Regions from separate parts of the Streptomyces sp. NPDC060184 genome, predicted to be linked through region 3. Evidence: riboswitches for the same ligand, from Rfam matches in the RefSeq annotation. Region 3 holds a riboswitch; each other region holds the start of a gene.
The links. A riboswitch is a leader RNA that binds a small molecule or an ion and turns the genes downstream of it on or off. The one in region 3 is predicted to bind thiamine pyrophosphate.
Positions count from the first base shown of each region.

Region 1: linked by a shared signal. The riboswitch ahead of thiC (phosphomethylpyrimidine synthase ThiC) and the one ahead of thiO (glycine oxidase ThiO) in region 3 are both predicted to bind thiamine pyrophosphate.
Region 2: linked by a shared signal. The riboswitch ahead of ACFWEE_RS06840 (purine-cytosine permease family protein) and the one ahead of thiO (glycine oxidase ThiO) in region 3 are both predicted to bind thiamine pyrophosphate.

Region 1 covers NZ_JBHWYX010000001.1:205,820-211,564, forward strand. Annotated here, with positions in the region: gene ACFWEE_RS00825 (hypothetical protein) at 1-514, opposite strand, end outside; gene thiC (phosphomethylpyrimidine synthase ThiC) at 639-2,429, opposite strand; TPP riboswitch at 2,422-2,554, opposite strand; gene ACFWEE_RS00835 (YibE/F family protein) at 2,626-3,957, shown strand; gene ACFWEE_RS00840 (SsgA family sporulation/cell division regulator) at 4,003-4,440, opposite strand; gene ACFWEE_RS00845 (IclR family transcriptional regulator) at 4,542-5,309, opposite strand; gene ACFWEE_RS00850 (DUF5326 family protein) at 5,670-5,745, opposite strand, start outside.
Region 2 covers NZ_JBHWYX010000007.1:16,144-21,888, reverse strand. Annotated here, with positions in the region: gene ACFWEE_RS06845 (glycoside hydrolase family 76 protein) at 1-1,151, opposite strand, end outside; TPP riboswitch at 1,403-1,496, shown strand; gene ACFWEE_RS06840 (purine-cytosine permease family protein) at 1,486-2,901, shown strand; gene ACFWEE_RS06835 (glycoside hydrolase family 27 protein) at 3,185-4,858, shown strand; gene ACFWEE_RS06830 (DUF3224 domain-containing protein) at 5,116-5,532, shown strand.
Region 3 covers NZ_JBHWYX010000069.1:1,806-7,550, forward strand. Annotated here, with positions in the region: gene metF (methylenetetrahydrofolate reductase [NAD(P)H]) at 1-158, opposite strand, end outside; gene thiE (thiamine phosphate synthase) at 311-955, opposite strand; gene ACFWEE_RS30795 (Rv2175c family DNA-binding protein) at 1,106-1,471, opposite strand; gene ACFWEE_RS30800 (NAD(P)/FAD-dependent oxidoreductase) at 1,596-2,831, opposite strand; TPP riboswitch at 2,936-3,047, shown strand; gene thiO (glycine oxidase ThiO) at 3,045-4,274, shown strand; gene thiS (sulfur carrier protein ThiS) at 4,271-4,492, shown strand; gene ACFWEE_RS30815 (thiazole synthase) at 4,495-5,289, shown strand; gene pknB (Stk1 family PASTA domain-containing Ser/Thr kinase) at 5,397-5,745, shown strand, end outside.

The DNA.
Region 1 (5,745 bases), on a different contig from region 3:
CAGCGCTCCGCACCTGGGCGCGCATGGCGTCGGCACAGACTTCGGAGAAGTCGTAGAGCAGGTCCCAGAGCGACCCGTCGAACCAGCGGAAACCGATCTCCTCGCCGTCGGCCGTCTCCAGACGGAGTCCGCCGCGGAAGGACTCACGATGCAGCCGGTTGACCGCGGTGACAGGTACGACCGTATGGCGGTACGCCCCGAAGCGGACGATCCGGCCGGGGCGCAGAACGACCTTGACGAGAGAGAACCGCCAGGTCAGTGACGCGAGGGCCAGGAGTAGGGCAGCCATCATGAGGCGGTCCCCGACGGGCAGCGAGGTGTCCTCGTCCAGGGCTGTCCCGACGGCGATCGCCGCCATGACGCAGGCGAGGAACCGCAGAGGCAGCACCCGCGCCCAGCGGACGAGCCTGACGGCTCCGCGACGATTCGGCCGATACCCACGGAACGTGCGCACCATCGGCGTCGCGGGCCCGTACCAGTCGCTCAGCCCCGTGTCCCACAGACCGCTTCCCATGCGAGGACCCTACGAGGCACCGCCGGGCGCGGACGCGGTCACCCGGCCCCCGTCCGCCCGCACCGCCCCGGGCGGGACACCCGCCGCCTCCCCGACAAGGCGCGCGGGCGTCCCGCCCGGCGGTTCAGTCGGCCAGCGGCAGATAGACACGCCCGCCGGACGCCGCGAACTCCTTCGACTTCTCCAGCATCCCGGCCTCGATCTCCTCCGGAGTGGCAGCCGCGTCACCGCCGAACTGTTCGGTGATGCTCCGGCTGATCTTCATCGAGCAGAACTTCGGCCCGCACATCGAGCAGAAGTGGGCCGTCTTCGCCGGTTCGGCGGGCAGCGTCTCGTCATGGAACGCGCGGGCCGTGTCCGGGTCGAGCGCCAGGTTGAACTGGTCCTCCCAGCGGAACTCGAACCGGGCGTCCGACAGCGCGTCGTCCCACTCCTGCGCTCCCGGGTGCCCCTTGGCCAGGTCGGCGGCGTGGGCCGCGATCTTGTAGGTGATGACCCCGGTCTTCACGTCGTCCCGGTCGGGCAGCCCGAGGTGCTCCTTGGGGGTCACGTAGCAGAGCATCGCCGTGCCCCACCAGGCGATCATCGCCGCGCCGATCCCGGAGGTGATGTGGTCGTACGCCGGTGCGACGTCGGTGGTCAGCGGGCCGAGGGTGTAGAACGGCGCCTCCTCGCAGATCTCCTGCTGGAGGTCGATGTTCTCCTTGATCTTGTGCATCGGGACGTGTCCCGGGCCCTCGATCATCGTCTGCACGCCGTACCGCTTGGCGATCGTGTTGAGCTCGCCGAGGGTGCGCAATTCGGCGAACTGCGCCTCGTCGTTGGCGTCGGCGATGGACCCGGGCCGCAGCCCGTCCCCGAGCGAGTACGTCACGTCGTACGTCGCCAGGAGTTCGCAGAGCTCCTCGAAGTTCTCGTAGAGGAACGACTCCTTGTGGTGCGCGAGGCACCAGGCCGCCATGATCGAGCCGCCCCGGGAGACGATGCCGGTCTTGCGGCGGGCCGTGAGCGGGACGTACGGCAGGCGCACACCGGCGTGCACCGTCATGTAGTCCACGCCCTGCTCGGCCTGCTCGATGACGGTGTCCTTGTAGATCTCCCAGGTCAGCTCCTCCGCGCGGCCGTCGACCTTCTCAAGGGCCTGGTAGAGCGGGACGGTGCCGATGGGCACCGGGGAGTTCCGGAGCACCCACTCACGGGTGGTGTGGATGTTGCGGCCGGTGGACAGGTCCATGACCGTGTCGGCGCCCCACCGCGTCGCCCAGGTCATCTTCTCCACCTCCTCCTCGATGGAGGAGGTCACGGCGGAGTTGCCGATGTTGGCGTTCACCTTCACCAGGAACCGCTTGCCGATGATCATCGGCTCGATCTCCGGATGGTTCACATTGGCCGGAAGCACCGCCCGGCCGGCCGCGATCTCCTCGGCGACGACCTCCGGGGCGACGTTCTCGCGGATCGCGACGTACTCCATCTCGGGGGTGATCTCCCCCCGCCGGGCGTACGCGAGCTGGGTGACGGGGCGTCCGTCGCGGCTGCGCCGGGGGGCGCGGGCGCCGCCCGGGAAGAGCGCGTCGAGGTTGCGCAGCCCGTCGCGCGAGGCGGGCGCGCGGCCGTCGTCCTCCGGACGGACCGGTCGCCCCTCGTACTCCTCGGTGTCCCCCCGGTCCTCGATCCAGCCGCCGCGCACGGAGGCGAGGCCGCGGCGGACATCGGTGGTGACGGCGGGATCGGTGTACGGACCGGACGTGTCGTAGAGCGTCACGTCCTTGCCGTTGGTCAGGTGCACCTGACGGACCGGCACCCGGAGGCCGGGGCGCGAGCCCTCGACGTACCCCTTGTGCCAGCCGATGGACTTGGCCGCCCCGACGCGCTCGTTCGTCGTGGAGGCAGGCGTGCGTGCGTCCGATGTGGTCATGAGACCTACTCCCTACGCCGGCATTACCCGGTAACAGGTTCGGCGGTCGGCGCAGCGTTTCCCGTGAGGATTCACGAGGTCAGCGCCCTCTCAGCCCGGTGCTCCGAGCTCCCGCGTGTGCAAAGGTGCCATCACGCTAGCGCCCGCCCGGCCGTGCTGACCAGGGGGCCTCCCCCGTTCTTGCGATGATCGCTCGGTGACCTCCTCCCAGGACCATCCCGAACCTCAGGAACCCTCCCACGGCCATACGCACAGTCATGGCCCCGCGGCACCCGTCTCGACCCATCTGCGCAAGGTCATCGCGTGCGTGCTGATCCCCTTCGCCGCAGCGGTGGTCGTCGGCCTGGCGGTGCTCTGGCCCGGCGGCACTCCCGCGCACGAGCGCACCGGTGTGGGCTTCGACCGGCAGACCGAGCAGGGAGAGGTGGTGAAGGTGGAGCGGGTGAACTGCGCGGACGTCAACGCGGCCCAAGTACCCGCCTCAGGTGGTACGTCGACCGGCTCCGGCCCGGGCGCGGCGGCCGAGGACACCGGCGACTGCAAGAAGGCCACCATCGAGGTGACCAGCGGCAAGGACAAGGGCCGCACCTTCGCCGAGATCGTCCAGCCGGACGCGTCACGGCAGCTGAGCGAGGGTCAGGGGGTGGTCCTGGCGTACGCCCCGGACGCGCCGCACGACCTGCAGTACTCGGTCACCGACGTGGACCGGAAGCTGCCGATGGCGCTGCTGGCCGGGATCTTCGCCGTCGCCGTCGTGGTGGTGGGGCGGCTGCGCGGGGTGATGGCGCTCGTGGCACTCGCCGTGTCCTTCGCGGTGCTGACGCTCTTCATCCTCCCGGCGATCCTGCAGGGGTCCAACCCGCTGCTGGTGGCGGTGGTCGGGGCGAGCGCGATCATGCTCATCGCGCTGTACACCTGCCACGGGGTGACGGCGCGCACCTCGGTGGCGGTGATCGGCACGCTGATCTCCCTGGTGCTGATCGGGCTGCTGGGCTCGGTCTTCATCGACTGGGCGGGACTGACCGGCAACACCGACGACAACACCGGCCTGATCCATGGCCTCTATCCCGACATCGACATGAGCGGTCTGCTCCTGGCCGGTGTCATCATCGGTTCGCTCGGGGTCCTGGACGACGTGACGGTCACCCAGACGTCGGCCGTGTGGGAACTGCACCAGGCGAACCCGACCATGGGGGCGCGCGGTCTCTACGGAGCGGGCATCAGGATCGGGCGCGACCACATCGCCTCGGTGGTCAACACCCTGGTGCTCGCCTACGCGGGCGCGGCGCTACCCCTGCTGCTGCTGTTCTCCATCGCGCAGAGCAGTGTGGGCACGGTCGCCAACAGCGAGCTGGTGGCCGAGGAGATCGTCCGTACACTCGTCGGCTCGATCGGACTGGTCGCCTCCGTGCCCGTCACGACAGCGCTCGCCGCTCTGGTGGTGTCCGCGGACCGCACAGGGCTCGGCGCGGAAGCCGGAGCTTCTGCACCCGTACGGACCGGGAGGGGCCGACGCCGCAAGAAGTGAGCGTGAGCGAGCGGGAGGGCCAAAAACCAACGGGCTGACAGCCTGTCAGCCCGCGTTCTGCTCCTCGGCGAGGATCCTTCCGAGTGCCTCTTCGAGATTGCCGTCGAAGTCACCCTGCGTGTGCTCCTGCCCCAGTGGCACCAGCTTGTCCGTCCGGTCGAGGAACGCGACGAGCGGCGCCGTGCCGGCCCGGAACAAGGCTCGGTCCGCCCCGACCTGGAGCCGGATGTGCACGTCGCAGAGCCCCTCGGGCTCGGTGGGACCGATGTGCACATCACCGTCGCCGCTCGGGCTGTTGAGGCCGTCGAGCAGAAGCTCACGGCCAAAAGCCCAGGTGACCGGGGCATCACCCGGCAGGTGGAAGGTCATGCGGATCGCGTACGGATCGCTCACCTCGTAACGGAGCTCCACCGGAATACGGAACGAGAGCTCCTCAGAGACGAGGAAACTCATCATGACCTCTGCTTGAACCGACTCGCGCATCGTTCAACCCCGCAGTAGATGAATCTGGCCAGGAATGATCCCCCATGGCCCTATTGACGCCATCGTGGTGCACGCGATAGCAGATCACAAGGAGTGATTTTTCAGATACTGATAGAGAACACGAACGAACGCAAGAGTCGCGCCACTTCGCCACGTAGTTGTTCGACTGCGGGGAGCAACTGGTCCTGCCGGTCCAGGGGTAGAGAAATGGCCATCGCGGCGACGGCCGAACCTGCGGTGATGGGGATGGCGGCGCAGACCGTTCCGAGTGCGTACTCCTGTCGCTCAATGACAGGTTTCGTGCGCTCCATCGAACGCAATCGCTCAAGTAGGACCGGGCGATCTCGCACTGAGTAACGGGTCAGCGGACGCACCGGATGGCGGAGCAGATGGTCCTCCCGCGCCTTCTCGTCGAGCTGTCCGAGCAGGCATTGGCCCAGCGCGTGGGCGTGCCCGGTCTCGGCGAAGGGGGCCCACTCGTCGACCGCGGGCGTCTCGGCCGAGTCCGCCACGGCGATCAGCTCGATCTCGCCCTCGCGGTAGACGGCGCAGTACACCGGGGCCCCCAGCTCGTCGCACCAGCGCGCGAGCGAGTCGTTGAGCCTGCCGCGCCTGCTCTCCTCGGCCGCCCGGCCGGACATCCGCTCGACGGCGGCACCGAGGACGAAGACACCGTTCTCCCGCCGGAGGTAGCCCTCGTGAGCCAGGGTGCGCAGCAGGTGGTAGGTCGTCGGCAGGGGCAGCCCCGCTTCCCGCGCGAGCTGCTTGGCGGGAGCGCCGTCCTGATGGGCGCCCACCGCCTCCAGCAGTCTCAGGGCCCGCTGGACCGAACCGATCAGCGTCGGGACAGTGGTCGATGCCGTGGTCACGGTCACCCCCAGGCATGGTGACGGGCGGTCAGCCCTCCCGTGGAGGCCGCCCCCACGGGCGTGCCGCGAGCCCGGGGCACACACTCGACTGTCGCGGAACCATTGGTCAGGATGGTGACGGACAGTTACTTCCCAGACGGCGGCAGCAAACCGTCACTGTAGCCGCAGGGGCCATTCGTGGGGTGGTTTCCGGCCCCGCTTAGCTCTGCCGGGCTAATCCACGCCACTCTCCGTGATCATCGTGCGCCGGCGGCCACCCCGGCGGACCCACGGCAGTCACCTCGCGGGTAACGGGCCGGACGAGGTGACGACCCCACCGGCTCGCCGGCTCACCGACGTCACCGACGTCACCGGCCGCGCCTACCAGTCGCGCCGGGAGTCCGAGGAGGACGAGAAGAACTTCCGTACGACGAAGATCAGACCGCCGACGAGGACG
Region 2 (5,745 bases), on a different contig from region 3:
CAGGCGAGCACCGCGAAGATCTGTACGGCGGCGGCCTGCTCGATGGCCTGGGTGGTCCCGCTGTCGTCGAAGTGCATCAAGCCGGTCGCGCTGTCCCGCTGTTCGGACCAGATGTGGTCCGCGTAGTCGGCCATGGCCCGCCGGTAGACGGACCCGCCCGTCACCGACTCCAGCAGCAACAGGTTCTTGAAGAAGATCGAGTTGAAGAAGACGGGCTGGCCCAGCAGCCTGCCCTCGGTCACGAAGTGCCTGTACGCGGCCTCGGCCGTGCGCCGGGCCTGGCCCAGGTACGCGCGGTCGCGAGTCGCCCCGTACAGCAGGACACCGACGCCGACGGGGACGCCCTGGTTGTAGGACCAGATGGTCCGGTCCACCGCGCCGGTGAGGTCCAGGTTGTCCCAGTAGAGGCCTTCGGGGGTCCGCAGGTGGGTGTTGGTCCAGTCGTAGAAGCGCCTGGACGACGCGAGGTAGCGGGACGTGCCGGTGATCTGGTGCAGGCGCAGGCCGAGTTGGGCGCCGGGCATGTTCGAGACCGTGTTGCGGCAGTGGTTCCAGTCGGCCTGGGTCCAGAACACCCCGCCGGGGGCGGGGTGTTCGGCGTCGGAGTCCCAGCCCGACTCGACGAGCGCGAAGATCTCCTCCGCGCGGCGGAGCGCGGCGCGGTCCCCGGTCTGCAGATGCGATTGGGCCTTGGCCAGTCCCACCCACTCGTTGTCGTCGTAGAACATGTCGCCGCCGCCACCGTGGGGCGCGACCGGGTAGGAGTCGTAGCCGGCGAGGCCCGTGGTGCCGCCCGCCGCGTTCCAGTACAGCTCCTGCGCCCTGGCGCGGGTGGCCAGAGCCGGTGCGTGGCCCGGGTCCACGAAGGCCAGGTCGAGAGCGGCGACATGGACCTGGGACAGCGGCCATTCGTAGGAGTACGGGCGGTCGTCGACGGCGACCGGGTACTGCTCGCGCACGAGCCCGGTGCCGTCCGCCGTGTCGAAGTACTTCTCCAGAGCGCCGTAGGTGACGCGCGCACGGGAGAGCGAGGGGGACCGGCCACCGGCCGGGGCCGGTGCCGCGGACGCGGCGGCAGCGGTCGCCGGTACGGCGGCCAGGGCGGCCAGAGAGGCGCCGAGGACCTGACGGCGTGAGGGGGACCAGCGCATACGGAACTCTCCTGTTCGGGGTGCGACGCAGGGTGCGGGGTGTCCGACAGTGCGCGACAACGTTGTTACCGGGGTGCGGGGACGTCAACGGCCAGGACGGAAAAGGGCGGACGGAGATCGTTCCCGCCCCGCGAGCCCCCGCGAGCCCCCGCCTCCCCCTCGGCTCCCTCGCCGGGATCGCACCCCGGGGCGGCGCTCCGGTCACCCCCGCTGACCTGCCCCTGGCCGCCGTACGGCTATCCTGACCGCCGAAACCGGACACGGGGTGCCCCGCGCGGGGCTGAGATCACACCCGTCGAACCTGAACCAGCTCGTACTGGCGGAGGGATGTCTCATGGCGATGCCGTGTGCGCAGAACGACCACGCGGTCGCGGAGCGGAAGGCTCCGGCCTCGCGAACCACCTTCGGGGGGCGCATGCCGACCGCCCCCGGCGATCTGCGGATCGAGACGCACGGGATAGCCCCCGTGCCCGAGGACCGGCGTTACGGCGGCCCCGGACGGCTGTTCACCGTCTGGTTCGCCCCCAACCTGACCATGACCGGCGTCTTCACCGGCACCGTCGGCGTCGCGCTGGGCCTGGACTTCACGACGGCGCTCATCGCCGTCGTCCTCGGCACGTTCGTCGGGGCGGCGCCCACCGCGTACCTCGGCACCTGGGGAAGTCGGACAGGGGTCGGCCAACTGCCACTCGCACGGCTGGCGTTCGGTCGCGCGGTCGTGCTGCCGGGGGCTTTGCAGTGGCTCTCGTCGATCGCCTGGGACGCGCTCGTCGGGCTGTTCGGCGGGGACGCGCTGGCCCAGTTGTGCGGCTGGCCGTTCTGGCTGGGCGTCCTGGTGATGATGGCCGCCCAGGGCGGGCTGGGGGTGCTGGGGTACGAGGCGATCCACCGGCTCCAGACCGTGATGACGTTCCTCCTGGCCGCCGCCTTCGCCGTGCTGGCCGTCAAACTGCTGGACGGTGTCCACCCCGCGGCCTCCGGTGCCGCGCACGGCGGCGACCGGGCGGGGGCCTTCGTCCTGACGTTCACGATCGCGCTGAGCCTGTCGCTGTCGTGGGCGCCGTACGCGAGCGACTTCAGCCGCTACCTTCCGGCCGGTACCTCCCGGCCCCGCATGTTCTGGTGCACCCTGCTGGGCATCGGCTTCTCCTTCGTGGCGGTCCAGACGCTCGGCCTGTGGGGCGCGTCCGTCTTCACCGATCAGACCGCGCGGGGCATCGACACCCTTCTGGGCGGGGGCGCCCTCGGGGCGTTCGGTCTGCTCGCCGTGGCGCTCGCCGCACTGTGCAGCAACGCCATGAACGACTACAGCGGTTCGCTGGCTCTGCAGACGATCGGGGTGCGGCTGCCGCGCCCCGTCGCCGCCGCGCTCGCCGCCGCGCTCGGTTTCCCGCTCGTCCTGTGGATGCACGCGGCCGACACCACCGCACGCTTCCAGAACGTGCTGCTCCTGGTCGGCTACTGGATCCCCGGCTTCGTCGCGATCGTGGCCGTCGACTGGGCGGCGAGGAAGAGGGACCGCGGCGGCGCCCCGTTCGACCTCGCCGCCGAGAGCGCCCGCGACCGGCCCTGGTGGCCGGCGCTCACCGCCTTCGTGATCGCCTTTGCCGCGGCGGTGCCGTTCATGAGCACCGGCCTGTACGTCGGCCCCGTGGCGGAGGCCTTGCACGGAGCGGACCTCGCCTACGGGGTGGCGTTCCTCGCGGCGCTGGCGGTCTACGCCCCGCTGCGGCTGCGGCACCGTCCCTGACGGCCGCCCGCCGGGTGGCGCGCTCGGCGGCGCGGCGTGCTCCGCTGCCGACCGCGCCGTCACCGCGGGGAGTACCGCCGCTGCCGGCCCGGAGAACCGGTCCGGCTCATCGCGTGCGGGGCGCCATCGCGCACCGACTCCCCGGAAGTGGCCGGCCGCTGCGCCGGGAGGGCAGCGAGAGCTTCATCCGTTCTATTGACATGTACATGTAACAGCGATGTGATGTGGTTGTTTCCGTCTTTCCTTGTTGGGTTGTGTGTCAACCATCCCCCAGGAGCCGCACATGTTCGGTGAACGGCACAGTTTCGGACACCGTTTGACGGCCTCGGCCGCATCCCTCACGCTCGCCGTCGGTGGTCTGGCCGGGGCCGCCGCCCTGACCTCGGGAGTCGCGGCCGGTGTGCAACTCGCCGCCGTGGCCGCCGCACCGGATGCCGCGGCGGTGGAGAACGGCCTGGCCCGGACACCGCAGATGGGCTTCAACAACTGGAACACCACCGGCTGCGGAGCGCAGTTCGACGAGGCGATGGTCAAGGGCGTCGCCGACGCGTTCGTCTCCACCGGCCTCAAGGCCGCGGGATACACCTACGTCAACCTCGACGACTGCTGGGCGCTGCCCTCGCGGGACGCGTCGGGCAACCTGGTCGCCGACCCGGCGCGCTTCCCGAACGGCATCAAGGCCGTCGCGGACTACGTGCACTCCAAGGGGCTGAAGTTCGGCCTCTACTCCAGCGCGGGCACCAAGACCTGTGCGAACAACGGATTCCCCGGCGGCCTCGGTCACGAGCGGCAGGACGCCGACCTGTGGGCCTCCTGGGGCGTGGACTACCTCAAGTACGACAACTGCAACAACACCGGTGTCGACGCCCAGGCCCGGTACAAGGCGATGGGCGACGCGCTGAAGGCCACCGGCCGCCCGATCCTCTACAGCATCTGCGAGTGGGGCTCCAACCAGCCCTGGAACTGGGCGCCGTCCCTCGGCAACTCCTGGCGCACCACCGGCGACATCAACGACTCGTGGTCCTCCATGATCGGCATCGCCCACGAGAACCAGCCGCTGGCGCAGTACGCCGCGCCCGGCGCATGGAACGACCCGGACATGCTGGAAGTCGGCAACGGCGGGATGAGCGACACCGAATACCGCACCCACTTCAGCCTCTGGGCGCAGATGGCGGCGCCCCTGCTCATCGGCACCGACGTCCGCACCGCGACTCCGGCGTCGCTCTCCATCCTCAAGAACACCGACGTCATCGCCGTCGACCAGGACCCCCTGGGCAAGCAGGGCACCGTCGTCTCCTCCTCCGGCGGACTCGTCGTGATGTCCAAGCAGTTGGCGGGCGGCGACCGCGCGGTCACCCTCACCAACGAGAACGGTTCCGCCGCGACCGTCAGCACCACCGCGTCCGCCGCCGGGCTGCCCGCCGCGTCCTCCTACCGGCTCGCCAACCTGTGGTCCAAGGCGGTCTCCTCGACGAGTGGCACGATCAGTGCGTCGGTGCCCGCCCACGGAACGGTGATGTACCGGGTGTCCTCCGGCTCCGGCAGCAGCACCGGTACGACCCACCCGCTGATCGGTGCCTCCTCCCAGCGCTGCCTCGACGTGGAAGGCGGCGGTACGGAGCCCGGCACCAAGGTCGAGATCTGGGACTGCCACGGTGGGGCCAACCAGGCCGTGACGCTCACCGCAGCCGGTGAACTGCGCCTCTACGGCGGGTCGGCGTGCGTCGACGCCGATGACAACAGGACCGCACCGGGCACCGCCGTGCAGCTCTGGACGTGCAACGGCGGAGCCAACCAGCAATGGAAGCTCAACCCCGACGGGACGGTCACGGGTTCCCAGTCGGGCCTGTGCCTCGATGTCACGGGCGGCGACAAACCCGCGGGGAACCTCAACGGAACGGCGCTGGAGCTGTGGACCTGCAACGGCGGGGCCAACCTGCAGTGGAGTCTGGGCTGAGCCGAATCGCGGCCCGGAACCGGTGACGGACCCGGCGTGTGCGTCCCGCGCGCACGCCGGATCCGCGCGTCCCTCCGGGCTGGTTGCCGGACCTGAGCGTGCGTGCCGGCGTCGCGGGACGGGCGGAACTTTCGACACGCGCTCCAGGGGCGCGTGTCGAGTCGTGATCACCCAGCCGTCCGCGCCGCGGGCCAGTCGCTTCAGCTTCGGCCGCCCGGAGGGAGAGCGATGTCGGACCGCACCGATACGGTCGTCCCATGAGAGCTACAGGAACGTTCACCGTCAAAGCGTTCGTACCGACCGAGCTGAAGCCGGACCCGGCTGTGTCCACCGGGCTTCCGGTGGGTGTCGCAACGTTGGAGAAGCACTTCGAGGGTGCTGTCGCCGGTCGCTCGGCAACCCTGTTCACCGCGGCGTACGACCAGACGACCGGCGTGGGCACCTACGTGGCCATGGAGTCGTTCGAAGGCTCGCTGTGCGGCCGGGCCGGCGCCTTCAACTTCGTGCACTCGGCGACGACGTCCGGCAGCGATCGCACAGCGGAGTTCTTCACCATCGTGCCGACGAGCGGTACGGGAGAACTGGCCGGGATCTCCGGTGCCGGAGGACTGGCCGTCGAGGCTGACGGCACGCATCGGATCTGGTTCGACTACGCGTTGCAAGTGGGTCGATGACGGGCCAGGCGCACGGAGCAAGGGCTGTCGGCCTGCGCAGGTACGAGGCCTTCGACGGCCGGACCCGGCAGCCCTGGAGGCGCTCCTCGCGCCGGACTTCGTAGGCCGGCCGCTGAGAGCGGCCGGTGCCGGGGCAGCCGCGGATGCCTGGTCCAAGGTGTTCGCAGCCCAGGGACGAGCGGGAGTTCGTCGTGCCGTATCCGCCCATCGGCA
Region 3 (5,745 bases):
ACGGCCTCGACCCGGCGCAGCGCGTTCCAGAGGTTCCGCTCGCCCTTCTCGGTCTTGGGTGCCCAGAACTCGAAGGAGTAGGACGTCTTGCCGGACGCGAGGAGCTCGCGCACGGTGCGTGCGCGGTCCGTCCGGGTGGAGGAGGTGCCAAGGGCCATACCGCGAGGTTAACCAGGGTGCGGCCGTCCCCCAACCAGAGCGGGACATATGTCCGTATTGCAGTGAATACTGTCCACGCCTCGGACAGCGCGCTCCGGTCCGGTGCTCCCGCCCCCGGCCCGGGTCCGCACGGGTGGCGGCGGGGCGGGGGTCAGCGCTCGCGGACGCGCTTGGCCAGGGCGGCAGCCGCCCCGGCCGGGTCGTCGGCCTCGGTGATCGCGCGGACCACCACGACGCGCCGGGCGCCGGCGTCCAGCACCTCGTCGAGATTGCCCGCGTCGATGCCGCCGATGGCGAACCACGGGCGGGGGGTGTTCAGGGAGGCGGCGTACCGCACCAGGCCGAGGCCGGGGGCGTGGCGGCCGGGCTTGGTCGGGGTGGGCCAGCACGGGCCGGTGCAGAAGTAGTCGACGCCGGGCTGCGCGACGGCCGCGTCCACCTCGGACTCGGCGTGCGTGGAGCGGCCGATCAGCGGGGTCTCGCCGATGATCGCGCGGGCAGCGGGGACCGGCAGGTCGCCCTGGCCGAGGTGGAGCACGTCGGCGCCGATGGCGTGGGCGACGTCCGCGCGGTCGTTGACGGCGAGGAGCTTGCCGTGGCGGGCGCAGGCCTCCGCGAACACCTGGAGGTGCTCCAGTTCCTCGGCGGCCTCCATGCCCTTGTCCCGCAGCTGGACGATGTCCACTCCGGAGGAGAGCACCGCGTCGAGGAACGCGGGGAGGTCGCCCTGCCGCCTGCGGGCGTCCGTGCACAGGTAGAGACGGGCGTCGGCGAGCAGGTGGCGCGGCGTGGACATGAAGGAGTTCCCCCCGTGGGTCACCGCGGTCGCGGGCGGGGGCCGCCCAGCCCCAGGGCGCCCGGCGGGGGCGGCGACCGGACTAGGAGGGGCGCTGGGGGGGGGGCGGCCTCCCCCCCCCGCCCGCGACCGCGTGTGCGGTCGTCTCGGTCAGACGGCGAGCGCCTGGGCGCGGCGCTTCACCTCCGTCCCGCGATTCTCGCTCAGCGCCTGCGCGGGGGTTCCCGGCAGGGTCGGGTCGGGGGTGAAGAGCCAGTCCAGCATCTCTTCGTCGGAATAGCCGTCGTCCCTCAGGAGCGTCAGGGTCCCCGCGAGGCCCTTGACGACCTTGTCGCCGTCGATGAAGGCGGCGGGCACCTGGAGCGCCCGGTTCTCACCGCGGCGCACCGCGATCAGCTGGCCTTCCTTGACCAGCTGCCGCACGCGCGTCACCTCGACACCGAGGAGTTCCGCGATGTCGGGGAGGTGGAGCCAGGCAGGGACGAGAGCATCGATCTTTGCGTCAATCTCGGTCACGAGGACAAGCGTGCCATCTGGGACCGACAGCCGGAAGCCGGGCCTGCCGTACGGACCGCGTCCGCGCAGGTCGCGCGGGGGTCGGACGGGGTCGTGCGGGCACGCGGGAGCGGCGCTCCGGGGCTCAGCGGACGGCGGACTTCAGGGGTACGGCGGGGTCGGCCGCCCGCTCGGGGTCGACGGCCCCGCCGGAGGCGATCAGCTTGCGGCCCTGGGTGAGATCGCGCGGACGGCCGACCGCCAGCAGGGCGACCAGCGCGCCGTCGCGGAGCCAGAGCACGGTCCACTCCTCGTCGGCGGGGTCGCCGCGCCACAGCAGGGTGTCGGCGTCCGCGTGGTGCCCGGCGTACTGGACGAACCGGCCGAACTGCTCGGACCAGAAGTACGGCACCGGGTCGTACGGCTCCGCGGCGCCGGGTCCTTCGGAGCCCGCGATGCCCGCCGCGACGGTGCGCGGTCCCTGGAGCGCGTTGTCCCAGTGGTGGACCAGGAGGCGTGCGCCGTAGCGCGCGGAGGGGTAGGAGGCGCAGTCTCCGACGGCGTGGACGCCGGGCGCCGAGGTGCGCAGCGAGGCGTCGGCGGTGACCGATCCGTCGGGGCCGAGCGCGATGCCGGAGCCGGTGAGCCAGCCGGTGGCGGGGCGGGCGCCGATGCCGACGACCACCGCCCCGGCCGGGAGCCTGCGGCCGTCGGCGAGGACCACGGCGCCGGGTTCGACGCGCTCGACCCGAGCGCCGGTGAGGAGCGTGGCGCCGCCGTCCGCGTACCAGTCGGCCATCGGGGCGGCGACCTCGGCGGGCAGCACCCCGGCGAGCGGGCGGTCGGCGGCCTCCACGACGGTGACCGTGCAGCCGGCGGCGCGGGCGGCGGTGGCGAACTCGGCGCCGATCCAGCCCGCGCCGACCACGACGACGTCGTGGCGCTCGGCGAGGACGGGCCGCAGCCGGGCCGCGTCGTCCAGGGTGCGCAGCAGGTGGGTGCCGGGGACCCCGGCGGCGCCGGGCAGCGTCAGGGGTTCGGCGCCGGTGGCGACGACCAGGACGTCGTACGGCACCGGGCCGTCCGGGGTGTCCACCTCGCGGTCGGCGGGGCGCAGGCCGGTGACGGAGAGCCCGAGGCGCAGCTCGACGTCGAGCGCCTCGAAGTCGATGTCGAAGGCGGAGTGCTCGGCGGTGCCGAGGAGCACGGCCTTGGAGAGCGGCGGCCGGTCGTAGGGCTGGTGCGGCTCCGCGCCGATCAGGGTGACGGGTGCGGTGTACCCCTCGTCCCGCAGGGCGACGGCGGTCTGCACGCCCGCCATGCCCGCTCCGACGATGACGACGCCGTGCTCCGGTGCCCGCTGCCCGCTCTGTTCGCTCACGCACCCACCCTAAGCACCTGGCGCACCCCCGGTCCCCGGGGTGGGCGGGCCGCCCCGGAGACTGCCTCGTACCGCGCGGACGGCGGGGTTTAGGGTGGCTGCGGAAAGACACTCGCGGGAGCCCGGACGCACCGGGCTGAGAGGGAGGCTGGCGGCCTCCGACCGTACGAACCTGATCCGGGTCATGCCGGCGAAGGGAGGGGCTGGACACCCATGCGCGCACCACAGGAACCGTCGTCCGCCGCGGGCGGGGGCACGAGCGGCGCGGACCGCCGGGGACCCTCGTACGACGTGCTCGTCGTCGGGGGCGGCATCATCGGCCTGGTGACCGCCTGGCGGGCGGCGCAGGCGGGGCTGCGGACGGCCGTCGCCGATCCGGAACCGGGCGGCGGGGCCGCCCGGGTGGCGGCCGGGATGCTGGCCGCCGTCACCGAACTCCACTACGGCGAGCAGATGCTGCTGGGCCTCAACCTCGCCTCCGCCGCCCGCTATCCGGAGTTCGTGGCGGAGCTGGAGACGGCGAGCGGCCGGGAGACCGGCTTCCGCGCCTGCGGCACCCTCGCGGTGGCGCTGGACTCCGACGACCGGGCGCACCTGCGCGAGCTGCACGCCCTCCAGGAGCGGTCCGGCCTGGACGCGCAGTGGCTGTCGGGGCGCGAGTGCCGGCGGCTCGAACCGATGCTGGCGCCGGGCGTACGGGGCGGGCTGCGGGTCGACGGCGACCACCAGGTCGACCCGCGCCGCCTCGCGACCGCGCTGCTGACGGCCTGCGAGCGGGCCGGGGTGGTGTTCCACCGCGTCCTCTGCGAGCGCCTGGAGACCGCGCGCGGCCGGGCGTCCGGGGCGCTGCTCGCGGACGGCACGGCGGTCTCGGCGGGTCAGGTGGTGCTGGCCGCCGGAAGCCTCAGCGGCCGGCTCCCCGGGCTGCCGGAGGGCGTCGCCCCGCCGGTGCGCCCGGTGAAGGGCCAGGTGCTGCGGCTGACCGTGCCGCGCGCGTACGCCCCCTTCCTCAGCCGGACCGTCCGCGCGGTGGTGCGCGGCCAGGACCTGTACCTCGTACCGCGCGAGAACGGCGAGCTGGTCGTCGGCGCGACGAGCGAGGAGATGGGCTGGGACACCACGGTGACGGCGGGCGGGGTGTACGAGCTGCTGCGCGACGCCCACGAGCTGGTGCCGGGCATCACCGAGCTGCCGCTCACCGAGACCCTGGCCGGGCTGCGTCCCGCCACCCCTGACAACGCGCCGGCGCTCGGCCCGACCGCGCTGCCGGGGCTGCTCGTCGCCACCGGCCACCACCGCAACGGCGTGCTGCTCACCCCCGTCACCGGCGACGCCATGGCCCACGCGCTGACCACCGGCGAGCTGCCGGAGGTGGCCCGCCCGTTCGCGCCGGACCGCTTCACCACCCCCGTAGTCCCCGCGCGCGAGGAGCAGTACGCATGAGTGACCCGACCGCCACCGTGAGCGTCTCCGTCAACGGCGACCCGCGCGACGTGTCCGCCGGCACCACCCTGGGCGCCCTGGTGGCGACCCTCACCCGGGCGCCCTCCGGGGTCGCCGCCGCCGTCAACGAGAGCGTGGTGCCGCGCTCGGCCTGGGACTCCACCGCGCTCGCCGGGGGCGACCGGATCGAGGTCCTCACCGCGGTACAGGGAGGCTGACCATGTCCGACGACCTCTTCCAGCTGGCCGGGCGCGCGTTCTCGTCCCGGCTGATCATGGGCACCGGCGGCGCCCCCAGCCTGGACGTGCTGGAGCGGGCGCTCGTCGCCTCCGGCACCGAGCTGACCACCGTCGCGATGCGCAGGCTCGACCCGACCGTGCAGGGTTCGGTCCTCTCCGTCCTGGAGCGCCTCTCCATCCAGGTGCTGCCCAACACCGCGGGCTGCTTCACCGCGGGCGAGGCGGTGCTGACGGCCCGGCTGGCCCGGGAGGCCCTCGGCACCGACTGGGTGAAGCTGGAGGTGGTGGCCGACGAGCGGACCCTGCTGCCGGACCCGGTCGAGTTGCTGGACGCGGCGGAGATCCTGGTCGACGACGGGTTCACCGTGCTGCCGTACACCAACGACGACCCGGTCCTCGCCCGGAAGCTGGAGGACGTGGGCTGCGCGGCGGTCATGCCGCTCGGCTCGCCCATCGGCTCCGGCCTCGGCATCCGCAACCCGCACAACTTCGAACTGATCGTGGAGCGGGCCGGGGTCCCGGTGATCCTGGACGCCGGTGCGGGCACCGCCTCGGACGCGGCGCTGGCGATGGAGCTGGGGTGCGCGGCGGTGATGCTCGCCTCGGCGGTGACCCGGGCGCAGGAGCCGGAGCTGATGGCGTCGGCGATGCGGCACGCGGTGGACGGCGGCCGTCTCGCCCGCCGGGCGGGCCGCATCCCCCGCCGGCACTTCGCCGAGGCGTCCTCCCCGGTGGAGGGCCGGGCGGTGCTCGACCCGGAGCGTCCGGCGTTCTGACCGGGGGACGGTCCCGCGCGGCCGTGTTGTCACGGCTCGGCTGCGATACGGCCCCGGGCCCGCTCCGGGGCGACCGGGGTGCCGTCGGCGGCTCGTAGACTCGTCGGGTGGACACGACCCTCCAGGACCCGCTGCTCGGACGGCTGCTCGACGGCCGCTACCGCGTCGACGCGCGCATCGCCGTGGGCGGGATGGCCACGGTCTACCGGGCCGTGGACATCCGGCTCGACCGGGTGCTCGCTCTCAAGGTGATGCACCCGGCGCTCGCCGCCGACGCCTCCTTCGTGGAGCGCTTCATCCGCGAGGCGAAGTCCGTGGCGCGCCTCGCGCACCCGAACGTGGTGTCCGTCTTCGACCAGGGTGCCGAGGGCGCGTACGTCTACCTCGCCATGGAGTACGTCGCGGGGTGCACGCTCCGCGAGGTGCTGCGGGACCGGGGGGCGCTCCAGCCGCGTG